One region of the Paenibacillus sp. JSM ZJ436 genome, then DNA from elsewhere that is predicted to be linked to it. Evidence: predicted binding sites of a transcription regulator. Region 1 holds the regulator's gene; each other region holds the start of a gene.

Region 1 (8,045 bases):
TGACTCAGCAAAAGGGCCGCGAAATTCTAGCGTTCAGCAAATGGAGACTAGACCGGATGCTGCTTGCTATGGGATGGAAGGAATAAGTCTTCTAATAACCGAAGTCCAAAGAGAATACATATGAAGGGATAGTGAGCCCTTTGGATTGAGGTGAGGAGCAATGAACGGGAGAACTAACGCTGCCGGCAGCCGATCGGAGTCGAGGCCTTCGAGACAAATTAATGTCGTGCTCCGAAGCAGCGAGGCCCCGCTGGTCAGCAGTGCCGTACCCGCAAGTGAGCCGGCAGCCTTGAATACGCCGGTACAAGGCCTGTTTCAGGAGATTCAGAAGGAGCTGGACCAATTGGTCGGGCTGGAGCAGATTAAAGAGCTCGTTTACGAGATTTATGCGCTGCTTCAGGTGGCAAGAATGCGATCAGTCGCCGGGCTCCATAGCGGCGGTCAGGTTTTTCATATGATTTTTAAAGGCAATCCGGGGACCGGAAAGACGACAGTAGCCCGGATCGTTGCGAAGCTGTTTCAGAAGATGGGTGTGCTGAGCAAAGGACATCTTGTCGAGGTAGAACGTGCAGATCTGGTTGGTGAATACATCGGACATACGGCCCAGAAAACGCGGGATCTGGTTAAGAAAGCGATCGGTGGGATTCTGTTCATTGATGAAGCCTACAGTCTAGCCAGAGGCGGGGAGAAGGATTTCGGTAAGGAAGCTATCGATACCCTGGTCAAAGCGATGGAAGACCATAAGAATCAGTTTGTTCTGATTCTCGCCGGTTATTGTGATGAAATTGATTTTTTTATGTGCAGTAATCCCGGGCTGCATTCCCGATTTCCGATCCAGATGAATTTCCCGGACTATAACCTGGATCAGCTGATTCAGATCACTGAGCTCATGGCAAAGGAACGGGATTATATTCTGATGCCGCAATCCATGAGCCGGCTGCGTGAGCATCTGCAAAGTGAGAAAGAGGACGGCAGTCATGCCTTCAGTAATGCGAGATACGTGCGAAATTTAATAGAGAAGGGTATCCGGAATCAGGCTGTGCGTTTGCTAAATCAATATGTTACCGGGAATCCGGGCAAGCTGGAATTGATGACGCTGCGGCCTGAGGACTTTCGTATGCAGCTTCCTTAAATGATTTTCTACAGATTTGATGCAATTACCTAACCTCTAAAAGGAGTACTATCTATGGCAAATCATTTACATGAGACGAATTCAGAGATGAAGGATCGGGCAATATTGGTCAGCCTCGTAACAGATCAGGTAAAGCGCTCCGGCCTGAATACCGAGCATTCTCTGCAGGAACTGGTTCAGCTGTCAGAGACGGCTGGCGTCGAGGTGCTGGAGGTGATTACCCAGAATCGCGAGACCCCGGACTCCCGGTGGTTTATCGGCAAAGGCAAGGTCGAGGAGCTACGCATGGCTATTGACGGCCTGGGAGCAAACACCGCTATTTTTGATCAGGAGCTGTCGGGTGCTCAGGTTCGCAATCTGGAGGAGACGCTGGACGTCAAAATAATCGACAGGACTCAACTCATTCTTGATATTTTTGCTCAGCGAGCCAAGACGCGTGAAGGGATTATCCAGGTTGAGCTGGCGCAGCACAGCTATTTACTGCCCAGGTTATCAGGTCATGGCAAAAATTTATCCCGGCTCGGCGGCGGAATCGGCACCCGGGGTCCCGGCGAGAGCAAGCTAGAAACGGATCGCAGGCATATCCGTGACCGCATCAGTGATTTGAAGCGGCAGCTGGATGAGATTACGAAGCATCGCGTCCTGCACCGCGAACGCAGAAAGAAATCCGGAGCCATTCAGGTCGCTCTGGTGGGATATACGAATGCCGGCAAATCAACCTTGCTCAACCGACTGACCGCTGCGGACGTATATATTGAGAATCAGCTGTTTGCAACGCTGGATCCGACGTCCAGAGTGCTGGAGCTGCCGAGTGGCAAGGAGGTCGTGCTGACCGATACCGTTGGATTTATTCAGAACCTTCCTCATGACCTGGTTGCGGCCTTTCGTGCGACCCTTGAGGAAGCGAATGAAGCGGAGCTTATCCTTCATGTGGTGGATGCTTCCTCGCCGATGCGGGATGAGCAGATGCAGGTCGTGTCCAAGATTTTGCAGGAGCTTGGAGCCGGTGATACGGACCAGCTTACCATTTTTAACAAGATCGATGCCTGTGAGCCGCAGCAACAGGAGATGCTGCCGGCAGGTGAGGGGAATCTAAAGATCAGCGCATTCAATGAATCGGATTTGGAGCGGGTAAAGCTTGCCATTCAGAATCATTTGTCCGGGGGAGCGGTCAAGTTCCGAATTCCGGCGGAGCGAGGCGATCTCAGCTCTCTCATTTATCGAATCGGCGATGTGGTAGAGCAATCGGTAGAGGATCATGATCTCCTCTATGAGGTGCACATCAACAGAGCCGACTATGAGAAGCATGGGTATCAGCTCAAAGAGTATCTGATTCCTTAAGGATGACATCGATCTGTTACAGCGGCTGGCTTCGTGCCGGTCGTTTGCAGGTTATATGCGCTATAGTGCAGCATGAATAGTTAGGAGAGAGAGACATGGCAAGGTTTGCAGAAGAAATTACGGCAATAAGTATCGCCGCAGAGGAGCGGATTTCTTCCCGGCACCGGGAGATCGATGAGCTTGTAGATTTTAATCAATGGAAAGTGATTGATGCATTTCAGCGTCATAAGGTTAGCGACTATCATTTCGCAGCATCTACAGGCTATGCGTATAACGATCGGGGACGTGAAGTGCTGGATGAGGTGTACGCGGATGTGTTCGGAGCAGAGGCTGCTCTGGTAAGGCCTCACTTTGCTTCAGGGACGCATACGATTTCAACAGCGCTGTTTGGGGTATTAAGACCTGGGGATGAGCTGTTATCGATCACCGGACGACCTTATGACACGCTTCACAAGGTCATCGGCAAGGAGCAGGACGGTACGGGTTCCCTGCGTGACTTCGGCATAACCTACTCAGAGGTGGCTCTGACGGAGGAAGGCGAGGTAGATTGGCCTGCCGTAGAAGCCGCCATTCAGCCCAACACCAAGGTGATCGCCATTCAGCGGTCGCGTGGCTATTCCTGGAGATCTTCTTTTACTATTTCTCATCTTAAAGATATGGTTGAACAGCTTCGGCGGATCCGAGAGGATCTTATCATCTTTGTCGATAATTGCTACGGAGAATTTACAGAGCGGCTGGAGCCAACAGAGGTCGGAGCCGATCTGATCGCGGGTTCGCTGATCAAGAATCCGGGCGGCGGGATTGCGGAAACCGGAGGCTATATCTGTGGCCGCAAGAAGCTGGTGGATCAGGCAGCCTACCGCTTAACAGCCCCAGGCATCGGGCGGGACGTCGGAGCTATGCTGGGAACCACCCGCGCCATTTATCAAGGCTTATTTCTGGCCCCGCATACCGTTGGACAGGCCTTGAAGGGCAGTATATTTGCAGCGGCCGTATTTCAAGCCATCGGATTTCAAACACGTCCTGCCTGGAACGAACCGCGGACAGATCTAATTCAGGCCGTTCAATTCTCGGGCCCGGAGCATTTGATCGCTTTTGTACAGGGTATTCAGCAGGCAGCTGCGGTGGATAGCCATGTGGTACCGGAGCCTTGGGATATGCCGGGATACGAGCATCCGGTCATTATGGCGGCGGGAACCTTTATTCAAGGAGGGAGTCTGGAGCTGTCTGCAGATGCGCCTATTCGGGAGCCTTATATCGGATATATGCAGGGAGGACTCACCTATTCTCATGTCAAATACGGCGTTTTATCGGCTCTTCAAACCCTAAAAGATCGAAATTTATTGTGAGTTTATCTCACATATGGTTGACATAAGAGATCAGGAAATATACAATGGGAGGAAGAAAAGATCACTTGGAAGGTTGATGAGTTATGGGTGATGATATCCGAAGAAATATGGCGCTGTTTCCGATTGGGATTGTCATGAAGCTCACGGATCTATCTGCAAGACAGATTCGCTACTACGAGCAGCATCACTTAATAGTACCTGCCCGTACTTCAGGCAACCAGAGACTGTTCTCCTTCAATGATGTTGAACGATTACTGGAAATTAAAGCTTTAATCGAGAAAGGCGTAAACATTGCGGGCATCAAGCAAGTGATGAATCCCGTGACGAAGGAGTCGGAGGAAGCCACGGTGCTGACCCCGGATACGGAAAGCAAGCGCCGGGAGATGTCTGAGTCCCAATTGCGGCGTCTGCTGAAGCAGGAACTGATTTCGGCTAAAAGACCGGGTCAAGTATCCTTGATCCAGGGCGAATTGTCCCGGTTTTTTAATAAATAAACCAAAGATGAAAAGGGAGAGGATATAGTGAGTTATTCGAAAGATGATATTCTTCGTATTGCCAAGGAAGAAAACGTACGTTTTATCCGCTTGCAGTTTACCGACCTTCTGGGGACGATCAAGAACGTTGAAATTCCAGTAAGTCAGTTGCCAAAGGCGTTAGACAATAAAATGATGTTTGACGGATCTTCCATCGAAGGCTATGTTCGGATTGAAGAGTCGGATATGTATCTGTATCCGGATCTTGACACTTGGGTTATTTTCCCATGGCATTCCGAAGATCGTGTTGCGCGTCTGATCTGTGATATTTATCTGCCGGACGGCACTCCGTTCCCTGGCGATCCGCGCGGCATTCTGAAGAGAAACCTGAAGGAAGCCGAAGAGATGGGCTTCACTTCGATGAATGTTGGCCCAGAGCCGGAATTCTTCCTCTTCAAGACAGACGAGAAGGGTAACCCGACTATGGAGCTGAATGACCAAGGCGGATACTTTGACCTTGCTCCTACCGATCTGGGTGAGAACTGCCGCCGTGATATCGTACTGACACTGGAAGAGATGGGCTTCGAAATTGAAGCTTCTCACCATGAAGTGGCTCCAGGACAGCACGAAATCGACTTTAAATATGCGGACGCGGTTAAAGCCGCTGACCAGATCCAGACGTTCAAGCTGGTAGTTAAGACGATTGCTCGTCAGCACGGATTGATCGCAACCTTCATGCCGAAGCCGTTGTTCGGTGTGAACGGTTCCGGGATGCACTGTAACCAATCCCTCTTTAATGGCAAAGAGAACGCATTTGTCGATGAGAGTGATGAGCTTGGGCTGAGCGCTACGGCACGTCATTTCATGGCAGGAATTATGAAGCATGCCCGTGCATTTGCAGCCATTACAAACCCTACAGTGAACTCTTACAAGCGTCTGGTTCCTGGCTACGAAGCTCCATGCTATGTAGCATGGTCTGCGAGTAACCGGAGCCCGATGATCCGTATTCCGGCATCCCGCGGACTGAGCACGCGTGTTGAGGCTCGTAATCCGGATCCGGCAGCGAATCCTTACCTGGCTCTGGCTGTAATGCTGAAGGCTGGTCTGGACGGCATTAAGCGTAAGCTTCCTTTGGCAGCGCCTATCGACCGTAACATCTATGTGATGACGGAAGAAGAGCGTATCGAAGAAGGAATCCCAAGCTTGCCTTCTAACCTGAAGGAAGCGCTGAACGAATTGATTCGCAATGAAACGATCTGCGAAGCATTGGGTGAGCACGCCCTGTCCCATTTCTACGAACTGAAAGAAATCGAGTGGGATATGTACCGCACACAGGTTCACGGTTGGGAACGCGATCAATACATGACCATGTACTAAAAGAGGAATCCCTTGCGCCGTATGGCGTGAGGGGTTTTTGTTTTGGGGGGCAAAAACAAAAAAAGATAACCCTGTACAAAGTACAGAGGTCATCTTCTCTTAATTAGATGGTGAATATTCCTAATGAATATCTCTAAAAATGCCTACTACTTTACCTAAAATCGATACATGATTCAAGCGAAGCGGCTCGTACGCCGAGTTCTCTGGCTGAAGACGGATATGATCCTTTTCCTTATAGAAGGTCTTGACTGTAGCTTCGTCCTCTTCGGTCATGGCGACGACAATATCTCCATTGTCCGCGGTCTGCTGCTGTCTCACGATCACGTAATCTCCATTGATAATTCCAGCCTCAACCATACTGTCGCCAGCGACGGAAAGCATGAAAATCTTGTCATCGCCAACAAAATGCTGAGGCAGCGGGAAGTAATCTTCGATATTCTCCGTAGCGGTGATCGGAACGCCGGCGGTAACCTTACCGACTACAGGCACTCTGGAAATCGTATGCGTGAAAAGATTGCTGCTCTCTGACTCTTCCTGGCCCAGCAGTTCAATCGCTCTAGGCTTAGTAGGGTCTCGGCGAATCAGGCCCTTCTTCTCCAGACGGTCTAAATGACCATGTACCGTAGAACTGGAGGCTAGTCCGACGGCTTCGCCAATCTCACGAACTGAAGGCGGATACCCTTTACTGCGTACTTCTGTACGGATAAATTCCAATATGGCCAATTGGCGGCTGGATATCTTCGACATTCCTTATCAACCCCATTTATGTAACGTTTGGTAAAAGTATAACATAGAACTACCGTTCGTACAAACGTTAGTTCTAAATAATTTTTCTCGGAACAATTGTTCGCAAAAACGCTTGAAACAAACAAGTGTTCTTGTTATAGTAGATTCAAACAGAACATTTGTTTGGGAGATGATCGACATGCTGAAATATAGTACTTATCGGAGTATTTATGACCACCCGGCGCAGCCGCAAGCCAGGGCACAGGGAAGGAAGTCCTTATCTCAAGCTTTGAATTACATAATGTCTTTAAACCGCAACAAGCTGTTAGGTATTCTGTTCGTGTTCTTTCTGGGCTTTAGCAGCGCATTGACTGTATTTGCAAAGGGTGAAGAGGAACCTGCAGAGGTGCGGGAGATCGTTGTGCAGTCAGGTGACACCTTATGGAGCATTGCAGCTAGTCACAAGCCGGATTCCATGGACATCCGTGACTATATTCATACCATTGCGAAGTTTAACGGACTGAATAGCCATGATATTAAATTCGGAGAGGTTCTGAGCTTACCCCTCTACTAAACTGTCATAGGGAATAGGCTTATCGTATACTCATTCTCCTTGATCTGCATTATTTAAAATGACGTATCTGTTTCTTCATAGATAATGATATAATATATCTGACTCTTTCATAATAAAGAGCTTGGTCAAGGCCGCTTTCTTGACAAGCTCTTTTTCTCATGTCACAGTTAGGAATGAACATATAAGTGGAGGTATTCAGATGGACATTGATGCATTGGTGGAGCGTATTAACGTTCTCGCGAGAAAGAATAAGACGGAGGGGTTAACGGAGCAGGAGCAGCAGGAGCGTGCTGAGCTTCGTGAAATCTATCTCAATAATATAAGAAGAAATTTCCGGCAGCAGCTTGATTCCATTGAATTTGTTGATGAAGAGCCCGGTAAAGGGAAAGGCTTAAAGCATTAAGTCTGCTTTTTAAATAAACATGAATAAAGGGGTAAGGACATGTCTCGTTCATGGGAAAGAAAAGTAAGCAAGAACCTGGCCCAGGTCAATAAACAGCGTAAGAAGCAGGGCCAGACCTCTATTGGCGGTAACGGTACAGCGGCAGATGGACACATTTTTAAGGGTCGTAAATATGTACTGCCGATTGTGCTTCTGGCCCTGGCAGGTCTGTACGCTTTGTTGGGCAGAGCTACAGCGAGCGCGGCTGGAGCAAGCGACGTTCTGAACTGGGTAGGAGTTAGTCTGTATGTGCTGCTAGCGATCATGATTTTTTTGAGAAAGCCGTTCTTGAAGGTTGGCCGAAATACGCTGTCAACGTTCAAATTCAATCGCGAACGGAAGCTATCACCTTCCGAAATTAGCAAGATTCGGCTTTTGAACGGCTCTGTCGTTATTGAAACGTCAGCAAAGGGCGGCAATTGGGTGTTTTCCCGTCTGATTAACCGATATGACACGGATGCTATGGGGAAAAGGCTGGAGGAATTCGCCAGCATGCACCAAATTGCGGTGGAGCGCGAGTAACCGACAAATTACAGAAGATTGAAGGGGAGAGGGACATGTCTAATGCTGCTGTGTTGTTTGATTTGGATGATACCCTGCTATGGGATGAGCGAAGTGTAGAAGAGGCCTT
Region 2 (8,045 bases), on a different contig from region 1:
TTATCTGAGAAATCAATCCGTTTGCGGTACTCCTTCTCGGTCAGATACTTATGGAAGAATGGCGCGACCTCCAGAGAAGTCACAGGTTCTGCCCATTGTTTCGGTCCACGCTCCAGCATGTACAGAAGAACGATCATTTTGTAGCTTTTGTTCATGGCCGTCTTCTCTACGTCACGCAGCCAGTTCTCATGCCGCCAATAAACTTCTTCTTCCTGCTCACTCAGGCACTCCGCCCATAGAAGAAAGCCAACGTAGGAACCGAATTCATTCCGATACTCCCAGCTGTTGGCGCGTCCGTAGAGGTGAAGCTCCAGATAGGTCGGGATCCGCCCAAGCTCCGCTTGGAGATCCAGAAAAGATCGGTGCAGACGTTCCCGGTGAGGCAGCTTTTTGCGGCTTAATTCATCCAGCAGGTTGATGACCCCAGTCTCCAGCTGGATCTCGCATCCGGCCGGCACCGAAGGAATCACCTTGTCCTTAGCCGTTCCTTTCAACTCCTCGTCATTCGCGAACAGCCGCAGCTTCACATCCGCATTCCGGTAGTTGCCGATCAGGTCGATGATGGTGCGGTGTGTCTTCTGCTCATATAACCTGAGGCCCCGGCCCACCTGCTGGGTGAACACCGTTAACGATTCTGTTGGACGTACGAACAGCAGCGTATCCACACTTGGAATATCCACGCCTTCATTGAACAAATCCACTGTAAAAATAATGTCAAGCTCCCCATCGGCAAGACGCTGGATTGCTTCTGCTCTGGTCATGCCTACCGTTCCGGAATGCAGACTGACGGCGGGGTTGCCCTTCTCCTGAAAATACCCCGCCAAAAAATCCGCCTGCCGGATCGACGAACAAAAGCCAATCGTTCTCGTCTGCTTATGCGCCATCCAGGAATCGTAAATCTTGTCCGCAAGACTCCCTCTTAACTGGGCAGCCGTTAGCTGTTCGTCATCATAGTGCGATCCCATCCAGCGGATGGACGAATAATCGGTATCATCATAGACGCCTCAAAATACTTCGGAGCAAATCCCACGCGATGCTACCTCATTCCAAGTTTATAAATCTTGAAGCAAACACACAATCTGCGTCTCCCTGTTTCAACAGAAACCACCAATGAGCTCGTCCACTAGGTTCTGAATAATGTTAGCTTAACTTTCAGTGGAGACGAGGATCTTGATGAATTATACTTAGCCCCGACAACCTCAGCAAGATAGAGCAAATCTAAGCGCGCTCTCTCATATTTCGTCAATTTTATAATATAAGTATTGAACATCCGTTCGTATTAAAGTAGAATCAAACTACATCCATCAATATTACGTACGTAATAAAGGAGAATACTCTGTCATGAATTTTAGTTATAGTTTTCCAGCTATCCGTGGAACTCAAGCAGGGAGAGATTTCTATACGGTGATGTGTCCACTAAAGCTGATCCCGAAGATATTCGTGTTTGATGAAGAAGAGATTCCGGCTGAGTACCGAGCTCAACGTCTAATGAATAAATCAAGAATCCCCGATATAACCAATTATATTCTTGAAAATCCAAAAGACTACATATTTTCTTCGTTAACTGCGTCTGTAGATGGAGAATTAATCTTTCAGGAACACTCTAATGGGCTTCAAGATATAGGGTATCTTTCGATTTCTCTTGATTCTAAATTTCTTATAAATGATGGACAGCACAGAAGAGCGGCAATAGAAGAAGCTTTGAAAATTGCTCCGGAACTAGGCGAAGAGAACATATCTATAGTTTTTTTTCATGATTTTGGACTTATGCGCTCTCAACAAATGTTCTCAGACCTGAATCGCCATGCAGTAAATACTACCTCTTCAATCGGTATACTATATGATCACCGAGACCAATTGTCTCTTGTAACAAAAGAAGTGATTTCAAAGATTCCCTTGCTGGATCGATACACCGACAGAGAAAAGGTAAATCTCTCAAAAAATTCTCCTAAATTATTTGCATTAAACCATATATTCAATACGAACTGCAGACTTTTAGGCAAACGGAAAGGCGAATTAATCTCTGAAGCAGAAAAGGAATTTGTAACTGAATTTTGGATTCTTTTAAGTTCTACCATTAATGAATGGCAACAGGTACTAAAGAAGCAAGCATCTACTAGAGATTTACGGGCAAACTCTATAGTTGCTCACGGAGTTTTCTTAGAAGCTATTGGCATCATTGGCCACTATCTTTATTTCTATCATCCGGATGAATGGCAGAATTATATAAAAAAATTAAAACATATTGACTGGCATAGGAACAATAAAAATGACTGGCAAGGCCGAGCCTACAGCCATACAGGTCGTATTAATAAGAACAATCAAACCGTTCAACTCACAGCCAACCTAATTAAAAACAAAATTGGACTCTCTTTTACAGAACAAGAACAAAAAACTGAAGATAAATTTAAGGAGGTTTATACTTTTGGAACTTAATATTTTTAACACTAGCAGTAAATTTAATGAATCTAGAGAATTAGTAAAGAAAGTATACCTGGCTGATGACCGTCCCTGGGTAATTGGTTTTAGCGGAGGTAAAGATTCCACCGCTCTGGTTCAAATAGTGTTTCAGGCACTAAGCGAACTTTTGCCTAGCCAATTAAACAAAAAAGTATATGTAATTTCTTCAGATACTCAAGTTGAAACTCCTCTTATCATTGATAAAATCACCCGCACCTTGGGAAGAATTCAGACCAAAGCACTTGAAATGAAACTTCCTATTGAAACCCAAAAAGTAAGGCCAAAGGCTGAGCAAACATTCTGGTCTTCAATTATTGGGAAAGGTTACCCTACTCCACGTCAAAAATTCAGATGGTGCACTGATCGTCTGAAAATTGAACCTGCTAATAAATTTATTCTTGAAAAAGTAGATCAATTTGGAGAAGTCGTTATGCTTCTTGGAGTCCGGGATTCCGAGAGTTCTACTCGTGCGGCAGTCATGCAGTCACATACCATAGAAGGTAAAAATTTAATGAGGCACTCCACCCTTCGGAATGCCTTTGTATTTGCACCGATCAGATCATTTAATGTAGACGACATATGGGAGTTTCTACTCCAATATCCTTCACCTTGGGGCGACGATAATAACGAGCTGCTACAATTGTACCAAGATTCAAGCAGTGAGTGCCCACTTGTCGTAGATAAAGAAGTTAAGGAAAGTGCTGGTTCATGTGGAAACAGTAGATTTGGATGCTGGACTTGCACGGTTGTAACTGAGGATAAAGCACTGAGCGGATTTATAAATAGCGGTGTAGAGTGGCTTACTCCACTCTATGAGTTCAGAAATTACCTCGTGAATATTCGTGAAGATCGTTCTAAACGTCAAAAACATAGAATGAATGGTGAGGTTTATCTGACAACGAATCTCGGTGGAATTAATGAAGAGGATATTAAAGCGAGAAAATATAAGAGTATCAAAAAATCTGAGATCAAGCAATTTATAGAAGATAACAATATTAATTTGGCAACAATTGAAGAACTTGAGGTATTTGTTGAAGACGAAGATGGAAAGTTTAAGCGTTTCGGGGTCGGCCCTTTCACCTTAAATGCTCGAGAAGAGATTCTCAGAGAACTACTCAGAACCCAGAATAAAGTTCGCGAACTTTATGATCCAACTATTGAGCTCATTACTTTTGAGGAACTTAAGGAAATCCGTAAATACTGGCATAACGATCTTCAATGGGAAGATCGCCTACCACGAATTGTTAAAGAGGAAACCGGAGAAACTTATGATTGGCATAAAGATGACCGCCCAGTATTCAAAGACGATCAGCTTACTGATTTAGAGACATTATGTCAGGAAGAAGGCGTAAACTTAAATCTGCTTAAAAAGCTGATATCAGTAGAGAAGGATTTTTCCGGAGTAAAAGTCCGAAGAGGACTTATTCAAGCTTTTGATAAGACCTTAAACCAAGATTTTTTACATTTATAAAGGTGGATTAGATACTTCATGCAGATCAATAAACTGATCTTACGTAATATAGGTGCGTATCACGGGGATCTTAACAATTTTAACTTTAAGACAGCTACTAACCAAAATGTGATATTGATCGGCGGGAAAAATGGTGCCGGTAAAACTACCATTTTGGAATCCATTCGAATTGCTTTATTTGGCTCCATGGCCTTCGGTTATATTACTGAGAATGAAGCTTATTATAAGAAGATCCGTTCCCTGCTAAATCGGAAGGCTCTTCATGAAAACAATCAGGATAAGTATCAAATTGTTCTTGAATATTTATCAACAGAAGAGTTTGAACCTATCATCTACTCTATAATCCGCAGTTGGAATATTAAAGATAATAAAATTAAAGAATATTTATCTGTTAAAAAAAATAACGTTCATCTTAATGCCCAGCAGATTTCTGATTTTCAAAATAAACTCAGAGAAGAAATGCCGCCAAGATTATTTGAACTTTGTCTATTCGATGGTGAGGAGATATCCAGAATCGTATCTGAAGAGAAAATTCCTGATTATTTACAAGATGCAGGAAAAATCCTCTTTAATCTGGACTTATTTATCAATTTAGAAAAAGACCTGCAAAACTACAGACAACAACATGCTAAGAAAAATTCAAACACCTCAAAAGATTTTGAACTCAAAAGTTTAATTGAAATAGAACTTCATGATCTTAAAAATCGATTACAGAATCTTCAAATTGATCTACTTAATTATCAGGATGAAGCTAATGAAATCAAAGATTTGATAAGACAAGATAAAAAGGATTTTGAAATTCATGGTGGACTTATTCAGGAGAACAGACAACAGTTAATTCAACAAATTAATAATATTGAGCAACGCAGAAAAGAAAATTCTGATCAAATTAAAGCATTCACTTTATCATATCTTCCTTTTTTTATCGCTCGTGAAACGTTGGAAAAGGTTTCGAATCAGATTGCCAGAGAGAAAGACTATGATTCTTTCGAGTATATAAGCACAAATTTAAAAAAGAATCACCTATCACAGTTACTAAGCAGCCTCTCACGATCGTCAGATTTAAATTTCTCAGATCAACAAGTTGAACGTTTCCACAAAGACTTGTTAAACCTTTTCAAACCGTCTATTACTGAAGTATTCCATAGATCTTCATTTGAACAACAAAATGAAGTCTACACTATGCATAAAAAAATTCAATCCATTAACGCACAACATTATGTTGAATTATTTGATGAGAATACTGCGTTATTAGAGAAATCTCAGAAACTACGTAAAGCTATTGCTCTAAATGATAATTCAAGTGAATTTAAAGAACTTCTTGAGCGGATTGAAGAAAGTAATAGGAGATTAGAACAAGTTAAAATGATCTCTGAAAAACTAGACGAAGAAATGAATGAAATAGATGAACAAATCAAACTTAAAGAAATCGGATTGACTAAACTCAATGATAAAATACGCGAATATTATAAATTCGATAATTCTTACGAAATGACAGAAAAATTATTAATTGTAAGTAAACGATTTAGAGAACGTCAATGGCAAAAAAAACTTAACGATGTCGCTAAAGAAGCAACAAAAATGATCAATATTTTGTTCCGAAAAAAAGATTATATAGATCGTATTCATATAGACTCGTCAAATTTTCAGATTACACTATATAATAAACAAAAACAGGAAGTTACCAAAGAACGATTATCAGCTGGCGAAAAAGAAATGTTAATGTTGACAGTAATCTGGGCTATGTTCAAAGTATCAGAGTGGAAACTGCCATTTGTTTTTGACACATTGTTTGGCCGACTCGATCAAGACCATAAAAAGTCTCTAATTAGACATTTCATTCCAAAATGCGGTGATCAAGTATTGATGTTTACAACAGATTCAGAAATTGCAACTGAACATTTCAATATGATCAATGACATAACTTCATTATGCTATACATTAGAATATAACTCATTTCAGGAAACAGCTGAAATCGTTCGGGGCAGATATTTCAATGTGATTAAGGAGACAAGCCCAAGATGAATTTCACTCTCAAAACTTCTAAATATGCAAAAGAAACCTTACTACAGCTGCAAGCTTCTACCGGAATAACACCGAATATTTTGATTCGTTATGCTGTAGCTCTTTCTATAAAAAAAGGAGATATCCTCCCCGTCAGCAAAGATTTTAGCGATGGATTAGTTCTCAACAGAAATACCGTTACTGGTGAATTTGATTATATTTTTCGAGCAATGATCACACAAGCTGCATGTAAAGAATTGACTGATGAAGAATACTTTCCAGGATACTTTAATGCGCATCTAGAAAGAGGCATACGTGACTTAGCCTCAGAATACAAAGGCACAGGAAATTCCGAAAAATTCATTCGTGCTTTGCTAATCTAATACAAGAGGTCGGGATAACACATGATCTATTTAGATAACAGTGCTACAACAAAATTACATCCAGAAGTTCTTGAAACCATGCTTCCCTATCTCAAAGAAGAGTATGGGAACCCTTCAAGCAAATTTTACTTATTAGCTGAGAATGCTAAAAAAGCCGTTAAAAGTGCACGCGAACAAGTAGCTTTGTTACTTGGATGTGAGGATGATGAAATTATATTTACTAGCGGTGCAACGGAGAGTAATAACATGATTATCAAAGGAGTACATGATTATTATGGAAAAATATCTAAGAACTCAAATTATATGATCACTTCTCAAGCAGAGCATCCTTCTGTTTTAGAATCTTTCCGTTATTTAGAGGAACGTGGAACAAATGTAAATTATCTTAAGGTTGATTCCTTTGCAAGAGTCAACGTGAACGAACTTACTGAAGAACTGCATCGCCAACCACTTCTCACATCCATTATTTGGGGTAATAATGAAATCGGCTCTTTAAATCCTATTTCAGAACTTGCTCAAGAATTTGAGGAGAATAATCTATTTTTCCATACAGATGCCACACAAATCATTGGTAAAGTTCCGTTCAACCTAAAAGACATACCAGGGATTCGCTTCTTATCTATGTCCGGCCATAAAATAGGAGGACCCAAAGGAATTGGAGTTGCTGTAATTCGCAAACAATCCAAAGAGATTTACACCAAGTTAACTCCTCTATTACACGGTGGTGGTCAAGAAAATAATTACCGAAGTGGAACGCTTGCCGTTCATAATATTGTTGGATTGGGAAAAGCAGCTGAAGTTGCGCATAAACATATAAATGAGAATATCACCAAACTAGAAGAATTAGAAAAATACTTAATTGGACTACTTCACGAAAATTTAGGTGATAAGCTGAAATTTAATAGTGACACCAAAAATAAGATCCCCGGCCTTATTAGTTTGCAGTTTGTAGGAGTAAATAGTGAACTACTGATCAAAAAATTATCTCCTTATGTTGCGCTTTCTTCGGGCTCAGCTTGTAGTTCAAGCAAACCAAGCCATGTCCTTACTGCATCAGGAATTTCTCTTGAGGAAGTCAGACAATCCGTTCGAATCACTTTAAATCCACAAATCAACAAAGCAGATTTAGAGATTTTTAGAAACATTAAATAGGAAACATAAAGACTTGGTAGATTTATATCTGCCAAGTTTTTCTTTCTTATTCTATTATAAAGTTCCCCTTCTTACCCTAATTTTTCAATATATATGCTATAATTATTTAGGTCATAATATCTATTACAACTAGTTATTAATTACTATATAGATTGAAAGGTGATTTTATGGAAACACTATCAATACGACAACGAGAAAAGAAACTTTTAAACGATCTCTGTGATCACTATCATCTTAATCCAGATTTCATTAATCTTTTAGTCAGAACTGCGGAAAAGAACATGCATGAAAATAAATCATCGACTGAAAAACGTACCGAATATATTGATTTGGTTAGTTATCACACTAAGAGGAAGGACTAGAATTATGATTATTAAAAAGCTAGTTCTAAATAACTACAAGACGTTTTATGGCCATCAAGAGTTGGATCTTGATATTCCTCATATGAGTCGTAAAGATAATAAAAACATTATATTAATTGGTGGGCTTAATGGCTCGGGTAAGACATCAATTCTAAAGGCCATACATTACAGCTTGTTTGGAAAACGTGGAATATCCACTGATGAATATAAGCG
Region 3 (8,045 bases), on a different contig from region 1:
CACGAGCAGATCGAAGTGGCACGCAGCGAGGTTCGGGGCATCGGCGACAAGATGTCTCATATCTCCACCCGAGTGGAAGAGAGCAATCAGAGCATTCGTGCTTTCGTGGAAACGGTTCAGGAAATTCGAAATGTACTGCATGCCATTGAGCAAATCTCTTCACAGACGCAGCTCCTTGCGCTAAATGCATCCATTGAAGCTGCACGGGTAGGCGAGCATGGACAGGGCTTTGCTGTCGTCGCCTCGGAAATACGCAAGCTGGCCGAGCTCACGAGCAAATCCACGGACGAGGTGAATGAGATTATCCGGCATATTTACCAGGACACTGAGAAAGCCTTCCGCTCTATGGAAGACGGAAGCCGTGTCATCCATGAAGGGACACGCCTGGTTGCCGCAGCCTCTGAGCTGCTCTCTTCAGCGGCGGCCGAGGATCAACGGAAGCACCAGGCGGTGGACGAAGTGGTCAGCCTGATGGAGAAAATCGCTCTAGTCAGCAAAGAGAACCGTAAGATCTCCAAGGATGTCGAGCACAAAATGCAGGCTTTAACCTCCGACATTCAGAGTGTCCGGCACACCTCGGGCAGCGTGGAGGCCATCGCCCATTCCATGCAGCAGCTGGTGAGCCAGTTCAAGCTGACAGAGTCACGCATCCGCTAATCCATGCAGCAGCGCAGATTTCATTCTGTGCTGCTGCTTTCTTTTGTTCTCTTTCCTACCTTACCGGCAATACATCTCTGCTCCAGCCGGTGCTCTCCAGCACGAGCTGTGAGATGCCGATAAATTCGACTCCTTGCCGCTGAAGCTCTGCAACGCTGTCACTCAGCCCCTGGGCCGTAATGAGCCCGTCAATCCCGACATGTCCGATGGTGACACAGTACTGATGCTTAGCACCATATTCAGAAGCCAGCTTGAGCTGCTTGACAACATGCGCTTTGGTATGGATATTATCCAGAAAAAGATGGTTGCTTATATCCGGCAGCCCCTTTTCAACAGCCAGCCGTCCGGCAACCGAGCGGTAATTCGTTTTACTGTCCACAAAAAACAACCCATGCTCCCGGCAAACCTCCAGCACCACCGACATGATCCGTTCATCTCCGGTAATCCTGGAGCCCATATGATTGTTCATGCCGACAGCATGCGGAACCTCCTGAATGGCCGCCTCCAGCGTCTCACGAATCTCCTGATGACTCATGCTGCTCGTGATGGCTCCCGGACCTAGCCAGCTTGCCTTGCCTTGCCTGGGCTCCATCGGCATATGAATGATGACATCATGACCCGCTGCATGGGCGCGTTCCGCATCTTCACGGCTTGTGCTCAGAAACGGCATCACCGCTGCCGTGATCTTGACCGGAAGCTGCAGCATCTCCTCGGTCCCCTTCTGGCCGCTGCCAAAATCGTCGATAATAATGGACACCTTTCCAGGACGAAGCATTTCTTCCTCACCCTGCAAGAAGCCCTCCGCACTCACCCCCACAGTACCTGTCCAGCTTAACACTCCAAGAATCCATAACCACAATATAAGCTTGTTCATCACCTGCATCTCCTTCCACGTGCACCCATCCGGATTTGAATTAACATGTCCAATGGAAAGACCCTTTATGTACCTGGCGGTGAAGAAACGCAGGCTACGTTTTGAACAGCTTTACGGCAAAAAGAATCATCTACTCAGAGAGTAGATGATTCTTTAAGGATGCGGTCGAGAGGACTCGAACCTCCACGGGGGTTAGCCCACACGGACCTGAACCGTGCGCGTCTGCCAATTCCGCCACGACCGCAAATTGTGTTTGTCGCACCATCATGATCCATATCGCGGCGACAAGATATATCTTATCATGCTAGCTATATCGTGTCAACACTTTTTTAAAAGCTTGATTAAATCTCAGACTTTCGGTTAAAATAAGAACATAAGTTCGTACTTTAATTCTACATTTGAGGTGATCGTCATGGCTGTATCGGGAATGAGTACTGAAGACCGTTCACTGATCAGGAGCTATATGCTGCTTCGATTCACGCACCGCGTGTTTGAACGGGACTGCCGGATTATTCAGGAGAGCGGCGTCTTTAAGACCCCCGAGCTTTATGTGGAGCTCGTCGGCAATGGCGCTAAGAAGACCGCTCTAATGCTAAAGGAAATCAAGCTCCAATTTGCCACCCGTACAATCAAGATCATCGAAATCACCCGAGATGCTGACGGCGTTCAGGCCCGTTATGCTTGCCGGGGATATATCGGTACTCTTCAAATTCTGTGGCCCTGTTTCCAGCAGGAGGTCATGTCCCGTATGCGGGCTTACCTGGGCCTGCATCTTCCTAAAGCGCCGCAGGCGGAAACCGAAATTTCTGCTGCGCCTGCCTGTCCCTTGCCTTGAAGTGCATTAGCATATAGATATACGTAAAGAACCGCCTGACAGGCAGCAGGGCTGCAATACAGACGGTTCCTTAGCGTGCTTGCACCTTGAGAAGATTGGTCACTCTGTGCTAATGCAGATTGGCCTGAACTCTCATCAAGCCCTGTGACATAGCATGTCCTGCACTGGCAGCCGAGGCCACGGCAGCAGCCTCCATAATCTGGGCATCACTAGCCCCTTTCGACCTCGCCTCTTCCATATGGTAATACGTACAAAGCTCGTTGTTCGCGAACATGGCGATCCCCAGCGCGATCAGCTGCTTTGTTTTTTCATCCAGCTCCCCAACCTGAAAGCAGGCCCCGGTGAAGTGATGATAAGACTCTGCAATGGCCGGCATGGCTGTTTTCAGATTGTGGATTTCATGTTTGTAGGCATTGACCTTATCACTGTGAAATTCCATCGATTTATTCCACCTCACTGTAGCTTAACTTCTCCCGTCTAGGTTGTCCCGATGGCAGAAATCTATGCTAGGCATCCAGTGGACTAATGCGCGGTTCGCTATGAAGCTGATAGCTGTAGCCGCGGCTAAGCTTGACCACCCGGCGGTTCCTGCGGCGGATAATAACATGCTCTTCATCCCAGGCGACTACAATCCCGCTCACATCATTGCTTTCCAGACCATCTCGAACGACACGCACTCGTTCCCCGGACAAACGCAGCTCATTTAACTGCTCGTCGTTAATCATACAGGCCCTCCTTTCTCATGATTAAAAAGGCCCCCGCAGGATGAATGTCATCCCGCAGGCAGCCTTCAACAATAAAGCATCATATGGAAACATCAGCCTTGTGCGGAGCATTCACTCCCGCACGCACATACGCCTTAACGCTGAGCAGGCTCGATGCTGTCATTCTTCTCAAACCAGAAATCAAGGACTGTGGATGACATAACCCGCTTCTCTACATATTCCACCTGCTGCTCTGTAAACTGCTCTCTCCAGTTATAAGAAAGCTCTTCACACATGCCAGCAATCGTCAGAAGCTCAGACCAGGCTACATAACGCTTATACCAAAAGAACTGAGGATGTTCGATCATATAGGGATAAAGGTCATCGAATTCGGTGTGCTTGCAATCCAGCGCCCGTTCAAAGTGAACCTTCGCTCCGCTCAGCTTCTCGATCAAGTAAGTTTCAGTTACCGGCTCTTTCCCCATGTTGTTGCCTCCTCTCTCTTTCCTGCTCCTACATTATAAAATAAAAACCCCGCACAGGAAAGGCATAGTTGCTATTTTAGGCACAGGTTTCACAAAATTTCCATAAAGTTTATTCATCCACGAAGGTGATTCTGCCGCCTTCCAGAGACTTGATCTGAAGCAGCGGCTCCACTTGAATGCCCTGCTCTCTCAAGGTTCTCGCCCCTGCCTGAAAGCTCTTCTCGATGACAACGCCTAATCCGACCAGCTCTGCTCCTGCCCGCTCAATAATCTTGATCAGGCCGCGGGCGGCATCCCCATTCGCGATAATATCATCAATAAATAATACCCGGTCTTCCTTACTAATAAACTGGCGGGACATCATAATGTCTGTCACAATGCCTTTCGTGAAGGAAGGCACTCGTTCGCACAGCGCATCAGGGTCCGCCAGCAGCGTCTTCTTCCGCCGGGCAAACACCATGGGAACTTCCAACGCAAGCGCTGCTGCAAAGGCAACGGAGATTCCGGAGGACTCCAAGGTCACAACCCGGGTCACACCCTGATCCCGAAACCGGGCAGCAAAAGCCTTACCCATCTCCATAATCAGGGAAGGATCCACCTGATGCGTCAATAATGCGTCCAGCTTAATCACCTGATCTGATAATACGACAGCTTCCTGTAGAACCCGCTGCTTCAACCACTCCATATCCTGACCTCCCACGCCAATAACCTTTGTCGTAAAATTACCACATTTCAAGAGCATCCGGCAAGTCTGTAAATCCCGATAGCCTGCTGAGCCCTCCATAGTCATGTCCTGCCGGGGACGGGCATACCCTGTACTAAAGCTGTATTGACAGGAAACGGAGGGCTGGCAACGTGAACAAACAGGTGCGTGTGCTTCAAATCGCTTTTACATATATCGGAACCATCGTCGGAGCAGGCTTTGCCACAGGACGGGAGATTCTTCAGTTCTTTACGCAGTACGGCTATCTCGCCGTCTTTACGATCCTTCTGTCGACCGTGCTGTTTATCTTTCTCGGCTCCAAAATGATGACCCTCTCCAGAGCCATCGGAGCCGCCTCTTATGAGGACCTTAATCGGCATTTATTCGGAGAGCGCTTCGGAAGCATAATCAGTCTCATCATGCTCATCATCCTCATTGGCGTGAACAGCATCATGCTTGCGGGTGCAGGCTCTGTGTTTATGGAGAACCTTCACTTCCATTACCAGACCGGACTGCTCATCACCATTGCCGGGTCCTTCCTTATTCTGCGCCGGGGCATGTCATCCATCCTGTACATGAACAGCCTGGTCGTACCGATGATGCTTATGATGTCGCTTCTGATCGTTACGAAGACAGCCACACTGCCGGGTGCGGACCGCTTTATAACGATGACAGGTGACCACAGCCTGCCCAGCGTCTGGCTGGCGCCACTGCTGTATACCGCGTTCAACCTGGTTATGGCTATGCCCGTGCTCGTTCCTTTGGGCAGCCAGACGGGCAGCACGAAGGTAGTACGCTTTGGAGGCATACTCGGCGGAACTGGCATCGGCCTGATGCTGATCTCGGCACATTTTGCGTTATCTGCCCGAATGCCGGGCATCAGCCAATTCGAAATTCCGATGGGAAGCATTGCCCAGCAGCTGGGCTGGTACGTACAAATCGTGTATGTGATCCTGATCTTCCTTGAAATATTCAGCACATTTGTCGCTAATATATATGGCATTACGCTGCAGCTTCAGCAGCGCACGACGCTGCACCCAAGGCTGATCACACTCACCATTATGATTATTTGTTATCTGATGAGTCAGTTTGGCTTTAGCTCGCTGCTCTCCATCCTGTACCCGCTCTTCGGTATCCTCTGTCTGTTCTGGGCAGCGCGTCTATCCCTCTTTGGGCTGTCTGCCAGCCGGAAGCTGTAGCTTACAGCGTAGCACCGTGCTTCAAATAGAGCTTTTTCAGCTCATTGACGGATTTGGACAGAGAATAATGATTCTTGGCCTTATCCCAGGCTGAACGGGCGAGCTCATATCGAAACAGCGGGTCAGAAATTACCTTTTCCAGCGCAATACTGAGTGCGGCAGCATCCCCCGGAGGCACGAGCAGACCGTTTACACCGTCCTCAATCTGCTCTGCAATCCCTCCTACATCGCTTCCGATTAGTGCCAGGCAGCTGAGCGCTGCCTCCGCAAATACAGATCCAAAGGCCTCTGCCCGCGATGGAAGCACGAAAATATCGAAGAAGGGCATAAACTCCTCCGGATGCAGCGTATATCCGTAAAAAATCGTCTCCTGATAGATGTCCAGCTCCTTAGCCAGGTGCTCCAGCTCCTGCCGGCAGGGGCCATCCCCTATAATATGGAGCACATAATCATAGCCCTTGCGCTTGAGCTCAGCACAGGCGTACAGCAAAGTATCCAGCCCCTTCGCCGGAACGAGCCGGCATACCGTGATCAGCTGCGGGACAATATTTTCATGCGGGACAGGCTTGAAGCGCTTCTCATCAAATCCGTTATAGATGACGCCAATGCGCTCCGGCTCCTGCACATATGGCGCCATGTAGTGAGCAAAGGAACGGGAAACCGTCAGCACCTGTTCGCTGACAACCTCCAACTCCCGATACAGTGACGTTAGAAACCGGTGCTCCAGTCCATTTTCCTGAATCCGCCCGTTTAGAATAAGCTCCCGTTCATAGCTGGAATGCACCGTCTGCACCAGGGGCACGTCGGGAAAAACGGTCTTCATGGCCATTCCGGCAATGGGATGATGTGCATGAATCAGGTCGTACGGCTTGTGAATCCGCAGGCGGGCCCACCATATGTAATCCATGTAGGTCTGAATATATTTCTGGACAATGAGGCTCTCACCAAACTCACGCCAGTCAAAGGTGCGAAACACGGGCTCCTCCTGCCCTTTATTGCGGATTCTCTTGGGAAGCCAGAACAATTCCATCTCCCATCTGGCGGAATGAAAGCGCTCCTGAAGATATGGGATCATGGAGGAGACGCCTCCTGGCTGTTCAGGAGGGAAGAATAACGCTTGTAGCAATTTCATGGAGCATGCTCCCCTTTCTGCAAATCTCTCTCTTTTAGGCAGCCGCAGGTTGTGATACGATGAATACGAATGATTTCAGGAAAAATATCCCTTCAGGAGTGTTTCGTATTGATGGATCCTTCGGCTTTCTGGAGTAACCTTCCGTTCTCCGGCCTCACCACATTCTGCATTGCCTACGCTTCGCTCATGGTGCTGATCATGTGTACACTGATGTACCTAAGACAGCGAAAGCAGGCTTATTTGCTGATGGCGGCGGCTTTCTTTTTTATTATGACATATGAAGGACTGAACATCCATCTGTTATTATCCGGCGAGCCGCTGTTACATACACAGGATGTCTATCGCCCGCTGCAGCTGTTTTCCCTGGTTCTGCTGAACCTCGCCGTGCTGCTTCTTTACCATCGGATGCGCCGTCTGTACTACGGATTTATTTTTATATGCGGTACACTGCTGCTAATTCCGGTGCTGCTGCAGGCCTCCCCTGATACATTCGCTTCAGTCCTGTTCTATGATGTATTGGAATGGGCTGTCATTGCTGGCTCCTTCCTATTTGTCGCCCCTTACATTCGCCAGCGGCGCAGATACATACTCGGGCTCAGCGGGTACGCCGTCTGGGCTGGAGTCCACGGATTTCACTCTTACATCGACGCTAACCCGGACATGCTGCCTCTGCTGGATCTGCTGTCCGGGCTTCCGTTGCTATTTTATAGTGTCATCTTCTTGATGCTGTTTCAGCGAATGATTGAACAGATGCAGTCAATCTACCGCTCCTCTATTACAGATGGCTTGACGGGTCTGTACAATCGGCGATACTTCATGAAGCACCTCGAGCGCTATGTATCTCAGGGAGTGAAGGTGGCGGCGATCTTCTGCGATATTGACAACTTCAAGAAGCTGAATGATACGCAGGGCCATGCCCGCGCGGATGAAGTATTGAAGCAGGCGGCCTGTATTTTGGAGGAAGAGCTTGAAGGACGCGGCTTGGCCGGCAGGTATGGAGGCGAGGAGCTCGTAGCCCTGGTGGTGAGCCGCGGCAGTAAAGCTTCTCTCGTTGCGGAAAAGATCCGCCGGCGCATCGAAGAAGAGACGATCGTCACCGTCAGCGTCGGATACAGCTCTCTTCGCAAGGGAGTAACCGGTGAAGCGCTGATGAAGCAGGCGGACCAGGCTATGTATCACTCTAAAGCCTCCGGTAAGAATCAGGTCACGGATTTCCGCACGCTCCACAGCCGTTCGCGGACGGCGGGCGGTGCTCCCCTGGAGTTAGAAGGGTAAGCCTGGCTCCCGGAGTAGAGGCAGCGACATGGCTTAATCATACGTTCACATGAAACACAAAGAGACCGTTCTTGGGGGCGATGAGGGGTCTGGCATTCTCCCGTATACTGCCGACAGGCGGTCTCTTTGTGTTTCTATTTATACTTTGTCCATACTATACGAGACAATGCTTAAGAAGCGC

Evidence for each region. The regulator LexA, encoded in region 1, represses DNA repair genes until DNA is damaged. The targets are predictions, from matches to a motif close to CGAACATATGTTCG.
Region 2: the regulator LexA is predicted to act here: its motif matches at 1,264-1,277, upstream of dndB (DNA sulfur modification protein DndB).
Region 3: the regulator LexA is predicted to act here: its motif matches at 1,900-1,913, upstream of ACH6EH_RS15380 (YhjD family protein).

What each region holds. Positions count from the first base shown of each region.
Region 1 is NZ_JBISEO010000001.1:241,900-249,944, forward strand. It holds gene ACH6EH_RS01250 (YdcF family protein) at 1-86, shown strand, start outside; gene ACH6EH_RS01255 (AAA family ATPase) at 161-1,132, shown strand; gene hflX (GTPase HflX) at 1,187-2,473, shown strand; gene ACH6EH_RS01265 (methionine gamma-lyase family protein) at 2,569-3,822, shown strand; gene ACH6EH_RS01270 (MerR family transcriptional regulator) at 3,906-4,316, shown strand; gene glnA (type I glutamate--ammonia ligase) at 4,344-5,672, shown strand; gene lexA (transcriptional repressor LexA) at 5,793-6,419, opposite strand; gene ACH6EH_RS01285 (LysM peptidoglycan-binding domain-containing protein) at 6,598-6,972, shown strand; gene ACH6EH_RS01290 (DUF896 domain-containing protein) at 7,172-7,375, shown strand; gene ACH6EH_RS01295 (hypothetical protein) at 7,415-7,936, shown strand; gene ACH6EH_RS01300 (HAD family hydrolase) at 7,972-8,045, shown strand, end outside.
Region 2 is NZ_JBISEO010000026.1:3,711-11,755, forward strand. It holds partial or broken gene ACH6EH_RS19375 (helicase-related protein) at 1-1,004, opposite strand, end outside; gene dndB (DNA sulfur modification protein DndB) at 1,342-2,436, shown strand; gene dndC (DNA phosphorothioation system sulfurtransferase DndC) at 2,426-3,931, shown strand; gene dndD (DNA sulfur modification protein DndD) at 3,950-5,956, shown strand; gene dndE (DNA sulfur modification protein DndE) at 5,953-6,318, shown strand; gene ACH6EH_RS19400 (cysteine desulfurase family protein) at 6,340-7,470, shown strand; gene dndD (DNA sulfur modification protein DndD) at 7,837-8,045, shown strand, end outside.
Region 3 is NZ_JBISEO010000013.1:12,481-20,525, forward strand. It holds gene ACH6EH_RS15365 (methyl-accepting chemotaxis protein) at 1-657, shown strand, start outside; gene ACH6EH_RS15370 (divergent polysaccharide deacetylase family protein) at 713-1,531, opposite strand; tRNA gene ACH6EH_RS15375 (tRNA-Leu) at 1,692-1,775, opposite strand; gene ACH6EH_RS15380 (YhjD family protein) at 1,944-2,366, shown strand; gene ACH6EH_RS15385 (carboxymuconolactone decarboxylase family protein) at 2,476-2,805, opposite strand; gene ACH6EH_RS15390 (hypothetical protein) at 2,873-3,091, opposite strand; gene ACH6EH_RS15395 (hypothetical protein) at 3,226-3,555, opposite strand; gene ACH6EH_RS15400 (xanthine phosphoribosyltransferase) at 3,665-4,240, opposite strand; gene ACH6EH_RS15405 (YkvI family membrane protein) at 4,411-5,457, shown strand; gene ACH6EH_RS15410 (glycosyltransferase family 4 protein) at 5,459-6,589, opposite strand; gene ACH6EH_RS15415 (GGDEF domain-containing protein) at 6,701-7,864, shown strand; gene ACH6EH_RS15420 (Cof-type HAD-IIB family hydrolase) at 8,019-8,045, opposite strand, start outside.